DNA from 4 places in the Pseudomonas sp. S04 genome. Region 3 is predicted to be linked to each of the others. Evidence: predicted binding sites of a transcription regulator. Region 3 holds the regulator's gene; each other region holds the start of a gene.
What was found. Region 3 encodes sigma-54, which starts transcription at its own class of promoters, with help from an activator protein. Its sites were predicted from a motif close to ANTGGCATNNANNTTGCTNT; they were not measured.
Positions count from the first base shown of each region.

Region 1: glnK (P-II family nitrogen regulator) is a predicted target of sigma-54. The motif match lies at 1,325-1,344, and genes of this name have one in related genera.
Region 2: PspS04_RS23420 (pilin) is a predicted target of sigma-54. The motif match lies at 1,333-1,352, and genes of this name have one in related genera.
Region 4: PspS04_RS08250 (circularly permuted type 2 ATP-grasp protein) is a predicted target of sigma-54. The motif match lies at 1,072-1,091, and genes of this name have one in related genera.

Region 1 covers NZ_CP019427.1:5,924,895-5,927,095, forward strand. The annotation lists gene PspS04_RS26655 (ammonium transporter) at 1-748, opposite strand, end outside; gene glnK (P-II family nitrogen regulator) at 784-1,122, opposite strand; gene PspS04_RS26665 (accessory factor UbiK family protein) at 1,536-1,796, shown strand; gene PspS04_RS26670 (YifB family Mg chelatase-like AAA ATPase) at 2,056-2,201, shown strand, end outside.
Region 2 covers NZ_CP019427.1:5,257,416-5,259,616, forward strand. The annotation lists gene PspS04_RS23410 (DUF748 domain-containing protein) at 1-142, shown strand, start outside; gene PspS04_RS23415 (BON domain-containing protein) at 315-671, opposite strand; gene PspS04_RS23420 (pilin) at 865-1,281, opposite strand; gene PspS04_RS23425 (type II secretion system F family protein) at 1,548-2,201, shown strand, end outside.
Region 3 covers NZ_CP019427.1:970,676-972,876, forward strand. The annotation lists gene hpf (ribosome hibernation-promoting factor, HPF/YfiA family) at 1-279, opposite strand, end outside; gene PspS04_RS04120 (RNA polymerase factor sigma-54) at 388-1,881, opposite strand; gene lptB (LPS export ABC transporter ATP-binding protein) at 2,064-2,201, opposite strand, start outside.
Region 4 covers NZ_CP019427.1:1,856,331-1,858,531, forward strand. The annotation lists gene PspS04_RS08240 (hypothetical protein) at 1-188, shown strand, start outside; gene PspS04_RS08245 (ribonuclease E inhibitor RraB) at 392-733, shown strand; gene PspS04_RS08250 (circularly permuted type 2 ATP-grasp protein) at 1,123-2,201, shown strand, end outside.

The DNA.
Region 1 (2,201 bases), 1.1 Mb from region 3:
ACAGCATGGCCGCGCCCATCAAGGTGTAACCGAGGTTGTGCGGAGCCATTGGGGTGGTCGGGAAACCCTTGCGCTTGCCCAGCACCAGGCAGGCCACCAGACCGGCGATACCGGCGTTGATGTGCACCACGGTGCCGCCTGCGAAGTCCAGGACGCCCCAGTCCCACATCAGGCCACCGGGGCCGGACCAGACCATGTGCGCGATCGGTGCGTACACCAGGGTGAACCACACACCCATGAAGATCAGCATTGCGGAGAACTTCATCCGCTCGGCGAAGGCACCGACGATCAGCGCCGGGGTGATGATGGCGAAAGTCATCTGGAAGGTGATGAACACCGCTTCAGGGAACAGTGCCGCCGGCCCTGTCAGGCTCGCCGGGGTGACACCGGCGAGGAACGCCTTGCCCATGCCGCCGAAGAACGAGTTGAAGTTGACGACGCCCTGCTCCATGCCCGCGGTGTCGAACGCAATGCTGTAGCCATAAATGACCCACAGGATGCTGATCAGACCGGTAATGGCGAAGCACTGCATCATCACGGAAAGAATGTTTTTGGAGCGCACCATGCCGCCGTAGAACAGCGCAAGGCCGGGAATGGTCATGAACAGCACCAAGGCTGTCGCGGTCAGCATCCAGGCGGTATCGCCGGAGTTGAGGACTGGAGCCGCCACTTCGTCTGCCGCCATGGCCAGGCTGGGCATTACGAGGGACAACAGGGCTCCTAGCCCTGCGAATTTACGCAGAGTCATATTGTTTTCTCCTGGGGCGTTGGGGTTGTGGCGGCTTAGATCGCGTCGGTATCGGTTTCGCCGGTACGGATGCGAATAGCCTGTTCCAGATTGACCACGAAAATCTTGCCGTCACCAATCTTGCCGGTGTTGGCCGCCTTGGTTATCGCCTCGATAACCCGGTCCAGATCCTTGTCGTCAATGGCGACATCGATCTTCACCTTGGGCAGGAAATCGACCACGTACTCCGCGCCGCGATACAGCTCGGTGTGACCCTTCTGCCGACCGAAGCCTTTGACCTCAGTGACGGTAATGCCCTGCACGCCGATCTCGGACAGTGCCTCGCGGACGTCATCCAGTTTGAACGGCTTGATGATGGCAGTGACTAGCTTCATGAAAACTCTCTCCCGAATTGGTGGACTTGCCCCAGGAAAACAAACCCGACTCAAGTCTAAGCGCAGTGCCTGGCTTTGTAACGCATCGTCGGCCGTACCTGCCCGACTGACGCCAGTTAACCGCTGCCGACGAAACTCCCCGTTTCGCCTGCCGCACTGCATTCGTCACAGCGACTGCATCAGTGCATGGGTTACTCAAGCCTTAGCAGAAAGCTTGCCATCTCCAGAAAAACCACTGATTTCAATCTCTTGCCTTTAAACCCAGGCCATTGCAGAAATGCGCGCCCAGAGATACGCACAATAACGGTGCGCCGACAGACGGACCGATGCGCGAAAAGCGTGCGCCGCACCGGGATAAATGAGCCTGAACACTGCGTGATACACTGCCCGCCATCAGTTTAAGGACTCCCTACATGCTCGCGCCCAAAGACCTCCTCGACGCCCTGAGCGGCCACGCCTCCCGCCTGTTCAGCGGCGACACCCCGCTGCCCAAAAGCGAAATCGAAAGCCAGTTCAAGGCCCTGCTGCAAAGCGGCTTCAGCAAGCTGGACCTGGTCAGCCGGGAAGAATTCGACAGCCAGATGATCGTCCTGGCCCGCACCCGGGCACGCCTGGAAAGCCTTGAAGCGAAAGTCGCGGAGCTGGAAGCCAGGCTCAATCCGCCTGCCGAGTAATTCCCTGCCCCTTGTGGGCACTGGCTGATCACACTGTGGGAGCCTGCTCGAGATGGACATCAACGATAACGCGTCAAGCCTGACTCAACGCGTCGCCCTCGAGTTCTTCGCGAGCAAGCTCGCTCCTACACGAACGCCGCGCAGGCCACCGGCAACATCCTGCGAACGTTTGGCGCGTCTCGCGCGGTGCTAAAACACCCCCTCGCAACTACCCTTGAACAACCGCAGGAAGCGGCTCTTTTTCGTTCAAGGAATGCTCATGTCCCTGTCCATCGTCCACAGCCGCGCCCAGATTGGCGTGGAGGCACCGGCTGTCACTGTCGAAGTCCACCTGGCCAATGGCTTGCCATCACTGACGATGGTCGGCTTGCCCGAAGCGGCGGTGAAAGAGAGCAAGGACCGGGT
Region 2 (2,201 bases), 1.8 Mb from region 3:
GGACCGCGCCAGCAGCATCAAGGACTACCTGGTGGACAAGGGCCAACTGGCCGATGACCGGGTGTACTTCATCGATGCCAACCTGGGTCAGGCCGAAAGTGATGGCCGGGTCATCACGCCGCTGCACCTGGACGCTGAATAACCAAGGCTCGCGCAACTTTATCGCAGCCCAATAAAACAGGCCCCGACACGAATGTCGGGGCCTGTGGAGACCACATCCCTGTGGTCGGTCGCATGAACACTAGAGTCGCGACAGGTGCATGACTCGGCTCACCTGCCGCTTCTTCTCCCAGTCCAGGCGAGAAGCCTGCGCCTTACTCGGCTTTCAGACCGTCAGCCGATACGGCAGTGACGCCCTTGATGTTTTTCGCGATTTTCACCGCAGTGGCTTTCTGCGACTCGGTCACCGCAGTGGTGGAAGACAGCGATACCACACCTTTGTTGGTTTCGACTTTGATATCGGTACCCGGAATGCCTTTCTCGGTGACCAGGTCAGCCTTCACTTTGGTGGTGATCCAGGTGTCGGAAGTCGCTTCCTTCGCCTCGGTCACTTCACCGGCAGCCAGCACCATTGGCGACTGGGTGTTTTGGGTGGTCTGCGCAAAAGCTGCGTTGGCCAGAGTCAGGGTCAGAGCGGTAGCAGTTGCGGTAGCGATAGCGAACTTCTTCATACGGGTAACTCCTGTTTTTCCAGAAAGTCTGCTGTTTGCCTTCTCAGCAGGGTTACCGGTAATAGTGCGAACGCTGTGCCAACTTTGACCTTCGGAATAACTCCTTAATTATCAATAACTTAAAAAATAATCAAAAACCCGGAATCATGCAATTTGCATGACCCGGACATTCTCGACATGCAAGTTGCCGGAATCAGCCCTCGCTGGTGGTGCAGCCTTTGGGGGAGTAGTCCGCAGCTACCGTGGTCGCGCAACTCCAGCCGCCCGCCTCGGTGCGTGAAAGGGTGAGGGTGCGGTTGAGCACCGGGCCTGGCGCATTGACCAGGGTGCAGCCGAGGCTGCCTAGCCCGGAAGCACCACTGCCCGCCGCCGAGACGGTGCAATGGCTGGTGATCTCGCTGGCGCCGAGTCGTTCCAGGGTCGGATCAGCCCCCTGGTTGATGACGTCTTCGAATGGCACCTTGAGCGCCGAGATCTCGGCCAGTCCGGCCGTGACCTTGGCCCGCGCCTGATATTTGGAATACAGCGGCAACGCCACCGTGACCAGAATGCCAATGATCGCCACCACGACCAGCAGTTCGATCAGGCTGAATCCCCTTTGTCCCTTCATCGCTACAACTCCCTTTCTGCATGAGGCGAAGGCTCATGCTCGGCAGCAGATAACGCACAGCCCATGCCAAGTCCGCCAGCCCTTGCAAACCGGGCAGCAAAACCTGGTTTCGCGCATCCAGGGCTTTGCAAAACCGCACTAACTGACACTATTTGTCACTGCAGCGCGCGCCCACAGCGTCCGGCCTTGGCTAGGCTTTGCAGCGCAAGCCAGATTTGCCGCGGCGTCCGCCGGCAAACACCCGACAGGTCATCAAGGATTGAGTCATGGCGGTCAAAGCAGCAAAGGTCAGCCTGTACGCCTGGCAAGGCACCGATAGAACAGGCCGCAAAATGTCCGGCGAATCGAGCGCGCAGACTCCGGCCCTGATCAAGGCCCAGTTGCGCCAGCGCGGCATCATCCCGGGCAAGGTACGCAAAAAATTCGCCCCCCTGTTCAGCGCTGGCCAACGGGTTACTGCCCAGGATATCGCGCTCTTCACTAGGCAAATGGCGACCATGCTCAAGGCCGGTGTGCCGCTGCTGCAGGCCTTCGACATCATCGCCGAAGGCTTCGACAACCCACGCATGCGGGGCCTGCTGGAGGACTTGAGACAGGACGTGATGGCCGGCAGCAGCCTGACCACCGCCCTGCGCAAAAAGCCGCAACACTTCGACGAGCTCTACTGCAACCTGATTGACGCCGGCGAGCAGGCCGGCGCCCTCGACACCTTGCTGGAGCGGGTGGCGAGTTACCGGGAAAAAACTCAACGGCTCAAGGCGCGGGTGCGTAAAGCCATGACCTACCCGCTGGCGGTGCTCCTGGTCGCGGTGATCGTCAGCGCTATCCTGTTGCTCAAGGTGGTGCCGCAGTTCGAAGTGATGTTCCAGGGTTTTGGTGCCGAGCTTCCGGCACTGACCCGCGGTGTGATCGGGCTTGCC
Region 3 (2,201 bases):
CTGGGTCTTTTCCTTATGCTTTTTAAGTTGACGGTCCAGCTTGTCGGTCAGCAGGTCAATGGCGGCATACATGTCCGTATGCTCGGCATTGGCGACTACTTCTCCGCCGGGGATATGCAGCGTGGCTTCGATTTTCTGCAACAGCTTCTCGACGTTCATCGTGACTTGCACGTTGGTGATCTTGTCGAAATGCCTCTCCAGCCGGTCGAGTTTTTCGCCGATGTAGGTGCGCAGAGGTTCGGTAACTTCCAGTTGGTGTCCACTGATGTTGACTTGCATACAGCTTCTCCTTCGTTGCCAGTGCATAAGGCGGCAGGCCGAGTTGCCTGCCACTAGGGTGTCTGCGAAAGATTTCGAAAACACCCTGGAACGCTGTGGCGTGGCCCGTTACATCAATCGCTTGCGTTCACTCGAAGGCGCGATCCCGAGGGATTCGCGGTACTTGGCGACGGTACGACGGGCTACCTGAATACCTTGTGCCTCCAGTAAACCAGCGATCTTGCTGTCACTCAACGGCTTTTTCTGATTTTCCGCGGCAACCAGTTTTTTGATGATCGCGCGGATCGCCGTGGACGAGCATTCGCCGCCTTCGGAGGTGCTGACGTGGCTTGAGAAAAAGTATTTCAGCTCATAGATACCGCGCGGGGTATGCATGAATTTTTGCGTGGTGACCCGGGAAATCGTCGACTCGTGCATGCCTACCGCTTCGGCAATGTCATGCAGGACCAACGGCTTCATCGCCTCGTCGCCATATTCGAGAAAGCCGCGCTGGTGCTCGACGATCTGGGTGGCCACTTTCATCAGGGTTTCGTTGCGGCTTTGCAGGCTCTTGATGAACCAGCGCGCCTCCTGCAACTGATTGCGCATGAAGGTGTTGTCGGCGCTGGTGTCAGCGCGACGGACGAATCCGGCGTACTGGGGATTGACCCGCAAGCGCGGTACCGACTCCTGGTTCAGTTCCACCAGCCAGCGCTCGTTGTCCTTGCGCACGATCACATCCGGCACCACGTACTCGGCTTCGCTGGACTCGATCTGCGAGCCAGGTCGCGGGTTGAGGCTCTGGACCAGTTCGATGACCTGGCGCAGTTCGTCTTCCTTGAGCTTCATGCGCCGCATCAGTTGGCTGTAGTCGCGGCTGCCGAGCAGGTCGATGTAATCGCTGACCAGGCGCTTGGCTTCTGCCAGCCAAGGGGTCTTGGCGGCCAGCTGGCGCAATTGCAGCAACAGGCACTCGCCCAGGTTGCGGGCGCCGATGCCGGCGGGTTCGAATTGCTGGATGCGGTGCAGGACGGCTTCGATTTCGTCCAGCTCGATGTCCAGTTCCGGGTCGAATGCCTCGAGAATCTCCTCAAGGGTTTCGTCCAGGTAACCCTGGTTGTTGATGCAGTCGATCAGGGTCACGCCGATCAGGCGATCGGTGTCGGACATCGGGGACAGGTTCAATTGCCAGAGCAAGTGGCTCTGCAGGCTTTCCCCGGCGGAGGTGCGGGTGGTGAAGTCCCACTCGTCGTCATCGTTGCTGGGCAAGCTGCTGGCACTGGTCTGGTAGACGTCTTCCCAGGCGGTGTCGACCGGTAGTTCATTGGGAATGCGCTCGTTCCATTCTCCTTCCTCGAGGTTATCCACCGTGGGGGCGGTTTCCTGGTAGGAGGGTTCCTGGACGTCGGTGTTGGGTTTGTGCTCGATGTTGTCCGCCATCGGGTCGGCGTTATCGAAGTCGTCGCCTTCTTCCTGGCGTTCGAGCATTGGATTTGACTCCAAGGCTTCCTGGATTTCCTGTTGCAGGTCCAGGGTCGACAATTGGAGCAGGCGGATGGCCTGTTGCAGCTGCGGTGTCATCGTCAGCTGCTGGCCCATTCTCAAGACTAGCGATGGTTTCATGGCTGGGGCTTAACACCTTATTCGCCGGCGCACGTGCGCCATCCACTACAGGGCGCCGGAGCGCCAAACTTAAGCAAATTATATGCCTGAAACTGAAGTGTTTGCCTAGAGCGTCATGACAATAAAAATATTAAGGCTTTCATTGACAATCCGCTCTGCCGGCAGACCAGACGCCTCGCAGCTTAAAGGCGGAACTCATGGCCCAGGTACACTTCCTTGACCAGTTCGTTGGCCAGGATGGTTTCAGCGTCACCTTCTGCGATCAGTTGACCATCGTTGACGATGTAGGCGGTTTCGCAGATGTCCAGGGTTTCACGCAC
Region 4 (2,201 bases), 890 kb from region 3:
TCGAACGCTTCGACTGCGAGCACCAACCTGACATGGAAAAGGCCGCGCAACTGATTCGCGCCAAACTTCTCCCGGTCCCGGCCGAGCTGGATCTCAATGACCTGGAAGGTCGCACCGACGACCCGACGCTCAAGAGCCTCAAAGATCAGAACAGCATTCAAATCCTCAGCATCTCCCCGATTCCATAATCCCTTCTGTAACCAGGCCTTGGCACGCGCTCCGAGTTGGAGCTACTCTGCAAGCGAGATCAGCGAATGGATCGCTAAGGTCTGGTCTTGTCAGCTACATGCTTGTGTCCCGGCGGCAATCTGATTGCCGTAGCGCCTGCACCATTCGGTTGCCGGCGCGTGGAGTACGGAAAGTCTATCCATTGGAAGTAGGAGGACGTTTCATGAGCACAGCCTATCAAGAAGACATCAGCAGCAGCGTGCTGCGCCGCATGAAAGAAGGCGGTTTTGATTTTTCACGGTTCCATCCCATCGAGTTCTACGCCATTTTCCCCGACGAGGAGGGGGCACGCAGGGCGGCAGGACAATTTCGCGGTGAATCCTTGAATGCACAGATCAGTGTGCGCGACGACGGTGCCTGGTACCTGGAACTGAGCAAGGTGATGTACGCCACCTACGGCGGCATTGGCGATTTTGAACAGGACTTTGAGGCGGTGGTCGAGCCTTTGGGGGGAATTATCGAAGGTTGGGGCGTCAAGCAGGAGGTACGAGGGCAACTCGCATAACACTATGAATAGCGACATCACTCAGCGACGGCTGACCCTTTGGGTCGGCCGTTTTCATTTGGGCTGGGGCAAACGCCAGGCAAAAAAAAGCCACCTGAGCAGGTGGCCAAAAGGGAAGAGGGGTAGCCAGCAAGCGAGCGGTGCCGCTTGCTGCGTGATGGGCCAATTATCCGCGTGCCTAGGCGGGCAGTGAAATGAACTATGGCTATGCTGCTAATAGCCATAAGCATTGCTTCGCAATGAAGCGCGGGCGATCAGGTGGGGGCGTTTGCTGCACGGGATTGGTGCGAAGCCTTCGGGGTGAAAATCCAACTGGTTGATACTAAAGGGTTTATGCCGCTGGCACGGGCCTTGCGATGCCAAGGTGTCCGGGTGACAAGGAGTACGGCATGATCCGCACCTATTTTGATGAGATGTACGATGCCAGCGGCCAGGTCCGCGCGCATTATCGAGAATTCGCCCGTTGGTTGGCCCAAACGCCTGACGAGCTGCTGGCTCAACGCCGACGCGAGGCCGATCTGTTGTTTCATCGCGCCGGGATTACCTTCACTCTCTATGGCGACGAGCAGGGCACCGAGCGCCTGATTCCCTTCGACACCATTCCGCGCAGCATCCCCGCCAGCGAGTGGCGGATTGTCGAGCGTGGCTGCATCCAGCGGGTCAAGGCGCTGAACATGTTCCTCGCCGACCTCTATCACGAACAACGCATTATCAAGGCAGGCATCATCCCGGCCGAGCAGGTGCTGGCCAACGAACAGTACCAACTGGCCATGCAGGGCCTGGACCTGCACCGCGACATCTACTCGCACATCTCCGGGGTCGACCTGGTGCGCGATGGCGACGGCAGCTACTACGTGCTGGAAGACAACCTGCGCACTCCCAGCGGCGTGAGCTACATGCTCGAAGACCGCAAGATGATGATGCGCCTGTTCCCTGAGCTGTTCGCGGCCCAGCGTATTGCGCCCATCGACCACTACCCGAACCTGCTGCTCGACACCCTGAAAAGCTCCAGCCCCATCGATAATCCGAGCGTGGTGGTACTGACCCCGGGACGCTTCAACAGTGCGTTTTTCGAGCACGCCTTCCTGGCCCGGGAAATGGGCGTGGAACTGGTGGAAGGCGCGGACCTGTTCGTGCGTGACGACAAAGTCTTCATGCGCACCACCGATGGCCCCAAGGCCGTCGATGTGATCTACCGGCGGCTCGACGACGCCTTCCTCGATCCGCTGGCATTCAACCCGGACTCGATGCTCGGGGTTCCCGGCCTGCTGGCGTCCTATCGCAGCGGCAATGTGGTGTTGGCCAACGCCATCGGCACGGGTGTGGCGGATGACAAGTCGGTGTATCCGTTCGTCACCGAGATGATCCGTTTCTACCTCGACGAGGAGCCGATCCTGAAAAACGTGCCGACCTGGCAGTGTCGCAACCCGGCGGAACTGTCCCACGTGCTGGCCAACCTGCCCGAGCT